3 regions of the Brachybacterium sp. B718/18 genome follow, and region 1 is predicted to be linked to each of the others. Evidence: predicted binding sites of a transcription regulator. Region 1 holds the regulator's gene; each other region holds the start of a gene.
What was found. Region 1 encodes LexA, which represses DNA repair genes until DNA is damaged. Its sites were predicted from a motif close to TCGAACANNTGTTCGA; they were not measured.
Positions count from the first base shown of each region.

Region 2: a site for LexA is predicted at 2,312-2,327, ahead of ACZCAH_RS04245 (HNH endonuclease signature motif containing protein). Genes of this name have one in related genera too.
Region 3: a site for LexA is predicted at 2,713-2,728, ahead of ACZCAH_RS13135 (HNH endonuclease signature motif containing protein). Genes of this name have one in related genera too.

Region 1 covers NZ_JBVDDO010000007.1:96,813-100,809, forward strand. The annotation lists gene ACZCAH_RS11885 (HelD family protein) at 1-76, shown strand, start outside; gene nrdR (transcriptional regulator NrdR) at 290-748, opposite strand; gene ACZCAH_RS11895 (peptidoglycan-binding protein LysM) at 777-1,193, opposite strand; gene lexA (transcriptional repressor LexA) at 1,369-2,064, shown strand; gene ACZCAH_RS11905 (ATP-dependent DNA helicase) at 2,141-3,997, opposite strand, start outside.
Region 2 covers NZ_JBVDDO010000002.1:77,561-81,557, forward strand. The annotation lists gene pheA (prephenate dehydratase) at 1-760, opposite strand, end outside; gene ACZCAH_RS04245 (HNH endonuclease signature motif containing protein) at 775-2,286, opposite strand; gene ACZCAH_RS04250 (GNAT family N-acetyltransferase) at 2,436-2,939, opposite strand; gene ACZCAH_RS04255 (GntR family transcriptional regulator) at 2,936-3,349, opposite strand; gene ACZCAH_RS04260 (hypothetical protein) at 3,346-3,997, opposite strand, start outside.
Region 3 covers NZ_JBVDDO010000009.1:90,208-94,204, reverse strand. The annotation lists gene ACZCAH_RS13140 (ABC-F family ATP-binding cassette domain-containing protein) at 1-1,064, shown strand, start outside; gene ACZCAH_RS13135 (HNH endonuclease signature motif containing protein) at 1,110-2,702, opposite strand; gene ACZCAH_RS13130 (4-(cytidine 5'-diphospho)-2-C-methyl-D-erythritol kinase) at 3,048-3,997, opposite strand, start outside.

The DNA of each region.
Region 1 (3,997 bases):
GATGACCCGCACCACCCGCCACCTGGGCGTGGTCCACGCGGCCCCGCTGCCGGCGGGGATCGCCCCGGAGTCCTGAGGAGAGGCGCGGAGAAAGGGATCGGCGGCCGCGGCTTCCCCTCCGCGACCGCCGATCGGCGTGCACCCTCGCGGGGCACGAGGGACATCCTATGCACAGTCGGAGCGTGTTTCCGACCATGTTCACCGAACGCCCAGGCACCACCCAGGTGTCCAGCTCGCGTGGAGCAGGTGCCGAGCCCGTCGGAGCCCCGCGCAGACCCCCGAAGGAGAGTCAGCCGACGGCGCCGGCCTCGGTGCGCAGTCGCTCGATCGCGGCCTCGAAGTCCTCAAGGGACTCGAAGTCCTGGTACACGCTCGCGAAGCGCAGATAGGCGACGACGTCGAGCTCCTGCAGGGGCTGCAGGATCGCGAGCCCGACCTGGTGGGCGTCGATCTCGGCGACGCCGCTCGAGCGGATGTCCTCCTCGACGCGCTGGGCGAGCATGGCCAGCTGATCGTCGGTGACGGGACGGCCCTGGCAGGCCTTCCGCACCCCGGAGATCACCTTCCCGCGGCTGAACGGCTCGCTCACCCCGGAGCGTTTCTGCACCGAGAGCGAGGCGGTCTCGGAGGTGGAGAAGCGCCGCGAGCAGTGGGGGCACTGGCGTCGACGCCGGATGGTCGAGCCGTCGTCGGAGGTGCGCGAGTCCACGACACGCGAGTCGGGATGTCGGCAGAACGGGCAGTGCATCCGCCCAGGATACCGATCCCGCCGGAGGTCAGCGATCGAGCGGTGCTTCCGCCGAGCCCGCGACGGGCAGCACGATCTCCTGGCCCGCGGTGAGGCGGCCGGTGGGCAGCGAGTTCAGCGTGCGCACCTCCGCGATGTACGCCTCTGGCGAGGCGCCCTCGGGGGCATACTCCTCGGCGTACTCCCAGAGGGTGTCCCCCGCCTCGACGGTGACCGTGACCCGATCCTGCGGATCGGCGCCCGCGAGCGCCGCCGGCACATCGAGGACGAGGAGGGCGATGCCGGCCACGAGCAGGCCGAGGAGGAAGGCGAGGGCGACGGCGAGGCGGCGGCCGCGCCGGGTCGCCTCGAGTCGAACGCCCGCTCGAGCAGGGGCCGTGCGCGTGGTGCGCTCGGCCTGCGTGGTCGGGCGGAGGGGAAGGATCGTGGCCGACTGGGTGCTCATATCCGAACTCCTGTTCGATCGAATGTCTGTGCGACTGTAGCCCGATCCGGCCGCGACACGCAAGAGGAATCTCGAACACCTGTTTGGAATCCGCTGCGTGCCCGCCTACTGTGGGCTGCGAGGACTACGGAACCGCGAGGGTCCGACAGACGACGCGAGCCAGGAGGCCCGAGAGATGATCCCGACCGCCGATCAGCCCATCCCCTCGCGCGGCGACGCCGCGGGCGACGAGGCCACGGCGGGCCTGACCCGTCGCCAGCGGCTCGTGCTCGAGACGATCCAGTCCGCGATCGCCGCGCACGGATACCCGCCCACCATGCGCGAGATCGGCGACGCCGTCGGGCTGACCTCCTCGTCCTCGGTCTCGCATCAGCTGCAGGCTCTCGAGCGCAAGGGCTTCCTGCGCCGGGACCCGAAGCGCCCCCGCGCGATGGAGGTGGTGATGCCGCAGGAGGACGACTCCCCCGCGCCCGCCTCTGCCCCGGAGATCGGCTCCGCCTCGGTCTCGGTCCCGCTCGTGGGGCGTATCGCCGCGGGCATCCCCATCACCGCGGAGGAGCAGGTCGAGGACGTCTTCACGCTGCCGGAGCGGCTCGTGGGCGGCGGTGAGCTGTTCCTGCTGCAGGTGGTCGGCGACTCGATGGTGGACGCCGCGATCTGCGATGGCGACTGGGTGGTCGTGCGCAGTCAGCAGTCCGCCGAGAAGGGCGAGATCGTCGCCGCCATGATCGACGGCGAGGCGACGGTCAAGACCCTCGTCATGCGGGACGACCACGTCTGGCTCATGCCGCACAACCCGGCCTTCGCCCCGATCCTCGGCGACCATGCCGAGATCCTCGGCAAGGTCGTCGCGGTGCTCCGCGCGGTCTGAGCCTCCCCCGCTCTCCGCGTCGGCACGCCCGGGCGAGGGGACATCGGGGCGCCAGAGCCCTCGGAGGGGTGAGCCCTCATCGCGCCTCGGCGAGCCGCCGCAGTGCCCCGAGGGCCACCTGGGGATCGGTCGTCGGCCAGAGCGGGGGCATCGCCTCCCGCAGGAACCCGCCGTAGCGCGCCGTGGACAGGCGGGGATCGAGCACCGCGACCATTCCCCGGTCCTCCACCGTGCGGATCAGTCGGCCGGCACCCTGAGCCAGCAGCAGTGCCGCGTGCTGGGCGGAGACCGCCATGAAGCCGTTCCCGCCGCGCTGGGCGATGCGCTCCTGCCGGGCCGAGGCGAGCGGATCGTCGGGCCGCGGGAAGGGGATGCGGTCGATGGTGACCAGTCGCAGCGAGCGCCCCGTCACGTCGACGCCCTGCCAGAGCGTGAGGGTCCCGAAGAGCGAGGAGTCCTCGTCCTCGCGGAAGTGGCGCACGAGGTTCGCCATCGAGTCCTCCCCCTGCACCTCGATCCGCAGGTCCAGACGGGCGCGGACGTGCTCGGCAGCGAGCTCCGCGCCCCGTCGCGAGGAGAACAGGCACAGTGCCCCGCCGCGGGAGGCCTCCACCAGCTCGGTGAGGTGGTCGAGCATCGCGGCCTGGGGCCCCTCCCGCCCGGGGGGCGGAAGATGGCGGGCGGTGTACAGGATCCCCTGGCGCGGGTAGTCGAAGGGGCTGCCGACATCGAGCGCCGCCCACGCCCCGGCGTCGCGCGCCGGGGGGATCGCGGCGGGGTCCAGACGGGCCGCGCGCGCGAGGCCCACCTCTCCGGCGGGTGGCTCGAAGCGGCCGCCGAGGGCGAGGGTCGCCGAGGCCAGGATCGCGGTGCGATCCTCGAGGATCGCCGAGCGCATCGCGAGCGCAACGCTGAGCGGGGCGACCTGGAGGCTGGATCGCCCCGTCACCGGGGAGTGCGAGACGGAGACGACATCGTCCTCGCCGGGCGAGCCGAGCCGCTCGCACACGTCGATGATCTCCTGCAGGGTCGCCCGCACCGTCTTGCGCGTGCCCGCTGTGCTGGCCCCGGCCTCCTCTCCCGCATCCTTCGCGTCGGAGTGCGCGGTGCGCGCTTCGATGCGCACCTGGGTCACGGCGTCGCCGAGCCGCTCGGGCAGGTCGCCGATCACCCTCCCGTCGGACACGAGGGCGAGCGCCTCGCGGAGCTCCTCTCCCGCATCGTCGAGGGCGGTCGCCGCGACGCCGAGCGAGCGCAGATCGCGCACGGTGCCGCGCACCATGCCCGGAGTGAGCACCTCGGTGACCGCCCCGGTGACGCGGCTGGTCAGCTCATGGGCCTCGTCGAACACGACCACGTCGTGCTCGGGGATGATCCCGTGACGGTCGAAGGCGTCGATCGCGAGCAGCGCGTGGTTGGTGACGACCACGTCGACCTCGCGGGCGATCTCGCGGCTGCGCTCGGCGAAGCAGGAGGTGACCACCGGGCAGGTCTGCCCCAGGCACTGGTTGCCGAGCACCGAGACCTGTCGCCAGGCCCGGTCGGAGACCGCGGAGTCGAGGCTGTCGCGATCCCCGGTCTCCGTCTCCTCCGCCCAGGCGCGCAGTCGGCGCACCTGGTCGCCGAGACGCTCCGAGCCACCGGTGGCGGAGTCCCCGCCCGCCGCGGCCCCGGAGAAGAGGGCCCCCGGATCCTCGACCGGATAACCGCCGTCGATCTTGTGTCGGCACAGGTAGTTCCCGCGCCCCTTGAGGAGCGCGAAGGTCGGGGTGCGCGGGAGATGCGGCGCGAGGGCCTCGACCAGACGGGGCAGGTCCTTGCGCACGATCTGGGTCTGCAGCGCGATGGTCGCTGTCGAGATGACCACCGGCCGACCGCTCACGAGCGCATGGCGCAGCGCCGGGACCAGGTAGGCGAGGGACTTGCCGGTGCC
Region 2 (3,997 bases), on a different contig from region 1:
GGTCGATCGAGAAGGAGTAGCGGCCGAGGAAGTCGCCGACGGGTCGGGACTCGATCCGGGACATGTTCACCCCGTTGGACCCGAGGATCTCGAGCGCCTCGAGCAGGGCGCCCGAGCGGTTGTGCGGCAACTGGATGACGACCGTGGTCTTGTCGGCCCCGGTGCGGGCGGGGATGCGGCCCTCGCGGGTGACGAGCACGAAGCGGGTGATCGCGCCCTCGTGGTCCTCGATGCCCTCGGCGAGGACGGTGAGGCCGAAGTGCTCGGCGGCGAGCGGTGAGCAGACGGCGGCCCGGCCCCGAGCGGACTCGGCGTCGAGGGCGGCGAGGTCGCGGGCCGCGGCGGCGGTCGAGGAGGAGGCGGCGACCTGGGCGGTCGGCACGTTCGCGCGGAGCCAGCCCTGCACCTGCGCCTGGGCGTGCGGGTGGGAGGAGACGCTGGTGAGCTCGTCGAGCGGTGTGTCCTCGCGCGCGGCCAGGACGAAGGTGATCTGCACGGTCTGCTCGGCGACGATCGTGATCGACTCCGTCGCGGCGAGCACGTCGAGGGTGCCGGAGACGCCGCCCTCGACGGAGTTCTCGATCGGGGCCATGAGCGCGTCGACGTCCCCGGCGAGCAGGGCGGTGGTCGCGGTGGCCACGGAGGAGAAGGGCACGGTCTCGGGGGCCGACGCGCCGGGCTCCGCGGGGATCTCGGCGAGTGCCTGGAGGAGGGCCTGGTGGGTGAAGGTCGTCTCGGGGCCGAGGAATCCGTACCGCATGAGGGGAAGGGTACTCAGAAGGGCGGGTCCGGCACCGCGTCGCCCGGCATCCAGCCCTCGCGCGGATCAGGGGGACCCCACTCGCGCAGCATCCGCTCCAGCTCGCCGCTGCGCTCGAGAGCCTCGAGCTCCTCGTGCCAGCGGTGGTGTTCCCAGGACTCCTGGAGCGCCCGGGCGAGACGGGGCGTCGCGAGGTCGCCGCGTGGGCGGACGCGGATCGTGACGAGGGCCGGCGCCCCGACCGTCCAGATGGTGGAGCCGTCGGGTTCGCGCACCGGGTCGATCCGGCCCGCGGTCTTCAGATCGTGGTGGCCCCAGTGGAGGCGGTGCAGGTTGTGGAGGGAGGTCGGCCCGCCGCGGGCGGGGTCCGCGTGGTCGAACTCCTCGAGATGGTCGGTCTCGGCGTCATCGGTGGTGTGCCGCGTGCACCCGGGGACCGCGCAGAGCGGATCCCGGAGGCGGAGGTGCTCGACCATCGCCTCGGTGGGCCGGTAGCGCTCGGCGGGGAGGGGGAGGAACTCGCCGCTGATCGGATCGGTGAAGACCCGGTGCCACACCGGCTCGGCGGCGGCGAGATCCCGCGCCATCTCCGCGGGCAGCGGGTGGGTGCCGTCGAGGGTGGCCGGGGTGTCGTCGAGCCCCATCAGGGTGAGGACGGGGATGACCACGTTGAGGCGGAAGCGGGGTGCGGGCACCTCGACGCCGCCGGTGTCCAGGAATGAGCGGAGCATGATGGCGTAGCGGAGCTGGGCGAGGCTCATCGCCCGACCGGCGCCGGCGACCGTGCCGTCGAGGTCGAAGGGAACAGGGGCGCCCTCGTCGAGGGCGCGGCGCTGGGCGGCCTGCACGGCCCGCGCCCCGGCGTCGAGCCGTCGGGCGAGATCGAGGATCTCGGGGATCGGGCCGGTGACGCGCAGGGAGGCGGTACCGTCCCCCTCGCGCCCGCCCTCGAGAACCACGTCGCGGAGGTCCTCCGGCCGGGGCAGCGGATCGGCCGAGCGCTGCCAGGCGATGACCTGTCGCAGCTCGTCCCGGAATCGCTCCGCGGGGATCGAGGCGAGATCCCATCCGGCGATGACGGAATCCACCTCGTCACGCTGGAACGGGGTGAGGTCTCGGCATTCCCGCAGCATTCGGCCATGCCACTCCCGGGGCATCTCCCCTGCGGCGAGGCGGGCGAGGGTCCGCGGCATCTCCACCACGGCCATGTGCGCGCCACGGATCTCGCCGGCGGCGCGGGAGCTGGTGGTGCGCAGGGCGATCGCGACGGCGAGGCTGCGCTCCTCCCGGGAGTCGGCGAGCTCGGGATCCTCCGAATCGATCCAGAAGGGGGCGAGTTCCTGCAGGCGACGCGCATGCCGACGGGACTCCTCGCGCTCGGCTTCGAGCAGCCGGGTGATCGCGCGGGCGTCCGCCGAGCCCCTGTCGACACCGCCCCGGCGCAGCAGGGAGTCCTCGGTGAGCGGCGAGCGGGCCCGGACGGACCGGGAGGGCTCGGAGCGTCGACGATCCAGCACAGTGACCATGTCGCCCCCCCCCCCCCGCTTGTTATCGAATGTCCGTTCGTAAGCCCCTCGAACCAAGACTCCTCCAGGCTACTCCCACAGGACCCCTCACACAAGGATTTGGACCGGACCCGCCGATTTTGTGGATAACTCCGCGCGTGGAGGAACGATCACTCCCCGAGGGCCGCCACCCAGCGCTCCGCCGTCCGCCCGCGGCCCGCCGGATGGGGCACCCGCTCCCCCGTCGGCCGGGCACCGATCCCCCGCGCCACCGCCTGCGAGGAGCCGTTCGCCGGATCGATGAGCAGAACCGCCTCGCGCACCCCGGGCATCGTCGCCGCGCGGGCGAGGACCGCGGCGGCGAGCTCGGTGCCGAGCCCGCGTCCGCGCGCGTCGGCCAGCAGCCAGTAGGTCAGCGCCACCTGGTCCCGGGCGAGTCCCGGAGCGAACCGGTTCAGCCCTCCCCCGCCGAGCAGCCGGCCGCTGCTCGACTCGACCGCGGCGAGCTCGCGGAGCGGCCCGTCGGCCCGCCAGCGAGCGCACCGAGCCAGGAACTCCTCGAGCGAGGCGGCGGTCCAGGGCCGCCCGATGGTCTCCCGCTCCAGCGCCTCGTCCTGGCCGGCGAGGATCTCCGGTCCGTGCTGCGGGCCGAGGGGCTCGAGGCGGATCCTCACCGTCGGTGGGCCAGCACCGCCCGCACGGCGGCGAGGATCGCGGCGTCGTCGGCCCCCAGCGCGCGGGCCTCCTCGAGCGGCGCGGTCAGCAGCTCCACGAGGGTCGGATCCGCCGCGCCCGCCGCCGGGAGGCGCAGCGCGCCGAGCAGCCGGCGGGCCTCGATCTCCGCCCCCGCGGCGACCGTGGTGCCCGCGCCGCGGCGGGTGCTGACGATCCCCGCCTCCTCGAGCTCCTTGTAGGCGCGGGCGACGGTGCCGGCGGCGAGGCCGAGGTCGCCGGCGAGGACGCGGATCGCGGGGAGGCGGTCGCCGGGGCGCAGCTCTCCCCCGCGGATCTGCTCGAGGATCTCGCGACGGACCTGCTCGTAGGGCGGGGTGGGGTTGTCCATGTCGACCACGATATGGGTCATCCCGCGACCCCCTCGACCGCGACGGTCGCAGCCGATGCTCGAGCCCGCGGCCCCGAGCGGGCGAGAACCTCGGGGACCATCACCATCGCGAGGCCGAGTGGGAGGGCGAGCAGGCCCACGACGATCCCACCCGCGGCGATCCCGGTGCCGGCCTGCATCCCCGCGGTGATCGCGAATTCGCCGCGCACCAGCAGCAGCGGACGCAGGAGCGCGAGCGCGACCGGCACCGTGCAGGCAGCCGCGGCGAGGACCACGGCCCCGGCCACGGAGGTCGCGGAGCGGCGGCGCAGCAGCAGGTCGTGCACATCGTCGCTCGGCCGGCGACGGAGGATCAGCGCGAGCGCTCCACCCGCGACGAGTACCAGGATGAGCATCCCGGCGGCGATCGTCACGGTGTAGTCGCCGCCCGGGAAGGGGCCGTAGGCCACGCCCTGGCCGAGGTCGTCGCCCGACGGCGGGGCCTCGATCGCGAACGTGGACCCGTCGGCCGCGAGCAGCAGCCCGGTGAGGGCCACGAGGGCGAGGACTGTGAGCGTGAGGGCGACGAGTACCGCGGCGGCCCGCGGGAGGAGCGTGCCCAGGGTGCGTCGGCGCAGGGAGGCCCGGCGCACCGCGACCTGCGGAGCGGGGAGGGTGAGCTCGCCGGCC
Region 3 (3,997 bases), on a different contig from region 1:
ATGCCGCGAACGAGCTGATCGCCGGCGAGCCGCCGGTGCGTGATTCCGTCGAGCTGACCCAGTTGGCCACCTCGCGCCTGGGCCGCGACGTGATCGACATCGTGGACGTCGACGCCGGCTACGGGGACCGGACCGTGCTGAGCGATATCACCCTGCACATCGGGCCGGCGGACCGGATCGGCATCCTCGGCCCCAACGGTGCCGGGAAGTCGACGCTCCTGGGGCTCGTGACGGGCTCGGTGTCGCCGCAGGCCGGCCGGGTCAAGCGCGGGAAGACGGTGACCGTCAAGGAGGTCACCCAGCGTCTCGACGGGTTGCAGGAGCACATGCACGAGCGGATCAGCGACCTCGTGGGTCGCTACCGCACGACCTTCCGCGCCGGGAAGGACGAGGTCAGCCCCGGCCAGCTGCTCGAGCGGCTCGGCTTCACCTCGGCTCACCAGAAGGTGCAGGTCAAGGAGCTGTCGGGCGGGCAGCAGAGGCGGCTCGATCTGCTGCTGACCCTGCTCGAGGAGCCCAATGTGCTGGTGCTCGACGAGCCGACGAACGACATGGACACCGACATGCTCGCCGCGATGGAGGACCTGCTCGACACCTGGCCGGGGCCGCTGCTGGTCGTCTCCCACGACCGGTACCTGCTCGAGCGGGTCACGGATCTGCAGTTCGCGGTGCTCGACGGGGCGGTGCGGCATCTGCCGGGCGGGGTCGAGCAGTATCTCGCGCTGCGCGCGGCGGCGGAGGAGGCCGGAGCGGGGGCCGGGCCAGGGGCCAAAGCTGGGGTCACCGGCTCGTCGGCGACGAACCCGGCCGACGGGAGTTCTGCGGGAGGCGCCCCGGCTCTCTCGGGTGCCGAGGCGCATGCCGCGCGGAAGGAGCTCTCCGCGGTGGAGCGACGGATGCAGAAGATCTCCGCGCAGACCGAGACGCTGCACACGAAGCTCGCCGACCACGACCAGTCCGACTACCAGGGGCTGCAGGGGCTGACCGATCAGCTGCGCGCGTTGGAGCAGGAGAACGAGGAGCTCGAGGAGCGCTGGCTCGAGCTGTCCGAGCAGATCGGCTGACCGCGGGCGGGGCCGGACGGGCGGTCCGTCAGGTCTCGCGGAGGCTCAGGCGGCCTCGGACCAGAGGCAGGACAGATCGACACGGCGAGACGCCGATCCTCGGGAGCCCTGCGGGTGGGACCTCGTGCCGTCCCGGAGCGGGATCACGAGGGCCTCGAGGGCGTGATGCAGCGTGGGCAGGGGCTGTGACCCGGGGTCTGTCTGGGGCTGCGGGGCGGGTTCATCCCGCCGTCGCTCGCGGTCTGCCGGCTCTCGCCGGACCCGGTTCCGGTAGGTCCCGAGGGGGTCGAGATCCACGGCTCCGCGCTCTGCGACCTGCCCGTATCGGCTGATCCAGCGGACGCCGCGGCGCGCGCTCGTCTCGTCCTCGATGACGCGGGCGCGCACCCCGGCGCTCTCCTTGGCGTTGTCCGCGGCGCACAGCCCGTTGCCGTTGGCGAGGGAGGTCTCCCCACCCTCGGACCAGGGGACGATGTGGTCCATCTGCCGGATGTCGGCATCGCAGTGCGGGGCGCGGCAACTCTGGTGGGCATAGGTGAGGAAGCGGCGCAGCGCGGGCGGGAAGGCACGGGAGCGGGACTCGACCGCGACCAGCTGACCGTCCTCCGGATCGGTGTATAGGCGGCGCAGCGTGTGCGCGAGCTCGGGATCCGCGGATTCGGCGTCCCGGGCGGTGCGGCGCATCTCCTCGCGCACGTGCTCGAGGGGCACGGCCCCGAAGCCCTCGAGGATCGCGGCGTCGGCATGCTCCGGCGCGAGGAGGGAGCGGTCGGTGATGATGATCCCGAGCTCGAGAGTCGCGGGGTCGACGCCGTCGCCGCGGCCGACGAGGGCGTCCGCGAAGAGGTCGGCCATGATCTGCTGGTGCCCGCGTCGGTCGCCGCCGGCACGCGCGGCCTCCGCCGCGACGGAGAGACCCTTGCGGATCCTGGCGCCGTCCGCCGCGGGGATCAGCGCGGAGACCTTCGCCATCCCGTGCGGGACGCGACGGATCCGCACGTGCCGCTCTCGGCGGGCCCGATGATGCCGGGCCGCGGCTCCCGCGGTATCGAGGCTGTGGAGCACCTTCTCGGCGAGGTCCGACCACTCCCGGGGGCCACAGTCCTGGTGCTCCTCCAGCCGGGAGGTGAGGATCTCGTCGACCTGCCGACGGATCTCCGGCTCGACCGGGCCGAGCACGACGCCGACCTGATGCACCGCCTCGGGGGACAGAGTGCCCTCCGCGAGGCTCCGCAGCAGACCGGGCAGCGAGAGCACGAGCCGGCGGCAGGTGGCGAGGCTGCGACCGGCCACCGCGCGGGAGGAGCGCAGGGCGAAGGACGCCTCGGTGCGGGCGATGTCGACGGCGCGGCGCGGGCTCTCGCCGCGCTCGACGCAGTCCTCGCGCACGGCCTCCTCGAGACGGATGAGGGCGCGGGCGCGGATCGCCTCGAGCGCGCCGTCGATCCGAGTGAGCTCGGCGAGCAGGGCGATGGACTCCGGCGCGGTGAGGGCGTCGAACGTCTCGGCACCCTCGGCGCCGATCCGGGCGAGAACGTCGCGAGCAGCAGAGAGGTCGACCTCGGCGAGGCGGATGTGCTGGTCCTCCAGCACCGCCCCACCGGCGACCCTGCTCGCGCCGTCCCCCGAAGATGTCATGCCTCCAGTCTCGTACACCCTTTCGAATAGAGCAAGGGGAATCACCTACCTACTGGGCAGTAGTTTCCCTTTGTGGATAACTACCCACTGGGGAGGAATGATTCTTACTGGCCCCCCTTCTTCACCCGTGGGCCCCACGCCGCACGCTGGACGAGTGTCCCGCTCGAGCGCTACGCGCGGCGTGAGAAGAGGGATTTCTCGGGCACAGGAACGACGAAGCAGGCGGCGCGTCCCTGATATGCAGGAGAATTCTTCCATCGGAAGCGCAGGTGAAAGCGCGTGGCACACGGCGGGAGGCCCGCCGGGAGACGGACGGGGGCCCGCCGGGAGGCGAGCGGGAGCCCCTCAGCTCTCCTCGAGCACCCGTGCTCCCGGGGCGTTGCCCTCCGCGATCAGGCAGCTCTCGACGAGCCCCGCCGACTGCAGGGCGGCCGCTACGCCCCGCGCCTGGGCCTCGTCGGCGACCAGCACGGCGATCGTCGGCCCCGAGCCGCTGACCAGCGCACCCAGGGCGCCCTCGCGCAGCGCGGCGGCGAGGACCGGCTCGAGCCCGGGATGGAGGGCGAGAGCGGCGTCCTGGAGATCGTTGTGGAGCGTGCGTCCGAGCAGCTCGAGGTCCCCGCTCGCGAGGGCCTCGAGCTGGCGCGGGTCGATCCGCGGCTCGGGGGTGAGCGTCCGTTCGCGGGCGGCGGCGATCTCGTCGTGCCGGCGGTAGACCTCGGGGGTCGACAGGTGTCCTCCCGGCACGGCGAGCAGCCACGTGGGGTGCATCGCCGTGAGCACCGAGGAGAGGTCTCCCCCGTTGCCGCGGCCGAGCGCGGTGCGTCCGCGGAGAGCGAAGGGAACGTCGGCCCCCAGCCGCGCCGCGTGGGCGCGCAGCTGCGCCTCGCTCAGCCCCAGGCCCCAGAGTCGATCGAGCGCCACGAGGGTCGCGGCGGCGTCGGCCGATCCGCCGCCCATACCGCCTGCGACCGGGACCTCCTTGCGGATGTGCAGCTCCGCGCCGGCGCTCACGTCGTGCTCGGCGCGGAGCTGCTCGGCGGCGCGCAGGGCGAGGTTGCGGCCGTCGAGCGGGATCTCCCCGGGCACGGCCGAGTCGACCGTGAGAGAGAGCTCGTCGGCCGGGACGGCGGTGACGGTCTCGGCCAGGTCGACGGCGTGGAAGAGCGTCTCGAGCACGTGATAGCCCCGCGCGTCCACGGCGCCGACCGCGAGCGAGAGGTTGATCTTGCCCGGTGCCCGCACGACGACCCGCCGCGCGAGGCCCACACCGGTGCCCGAGCCCGCACCGGCCC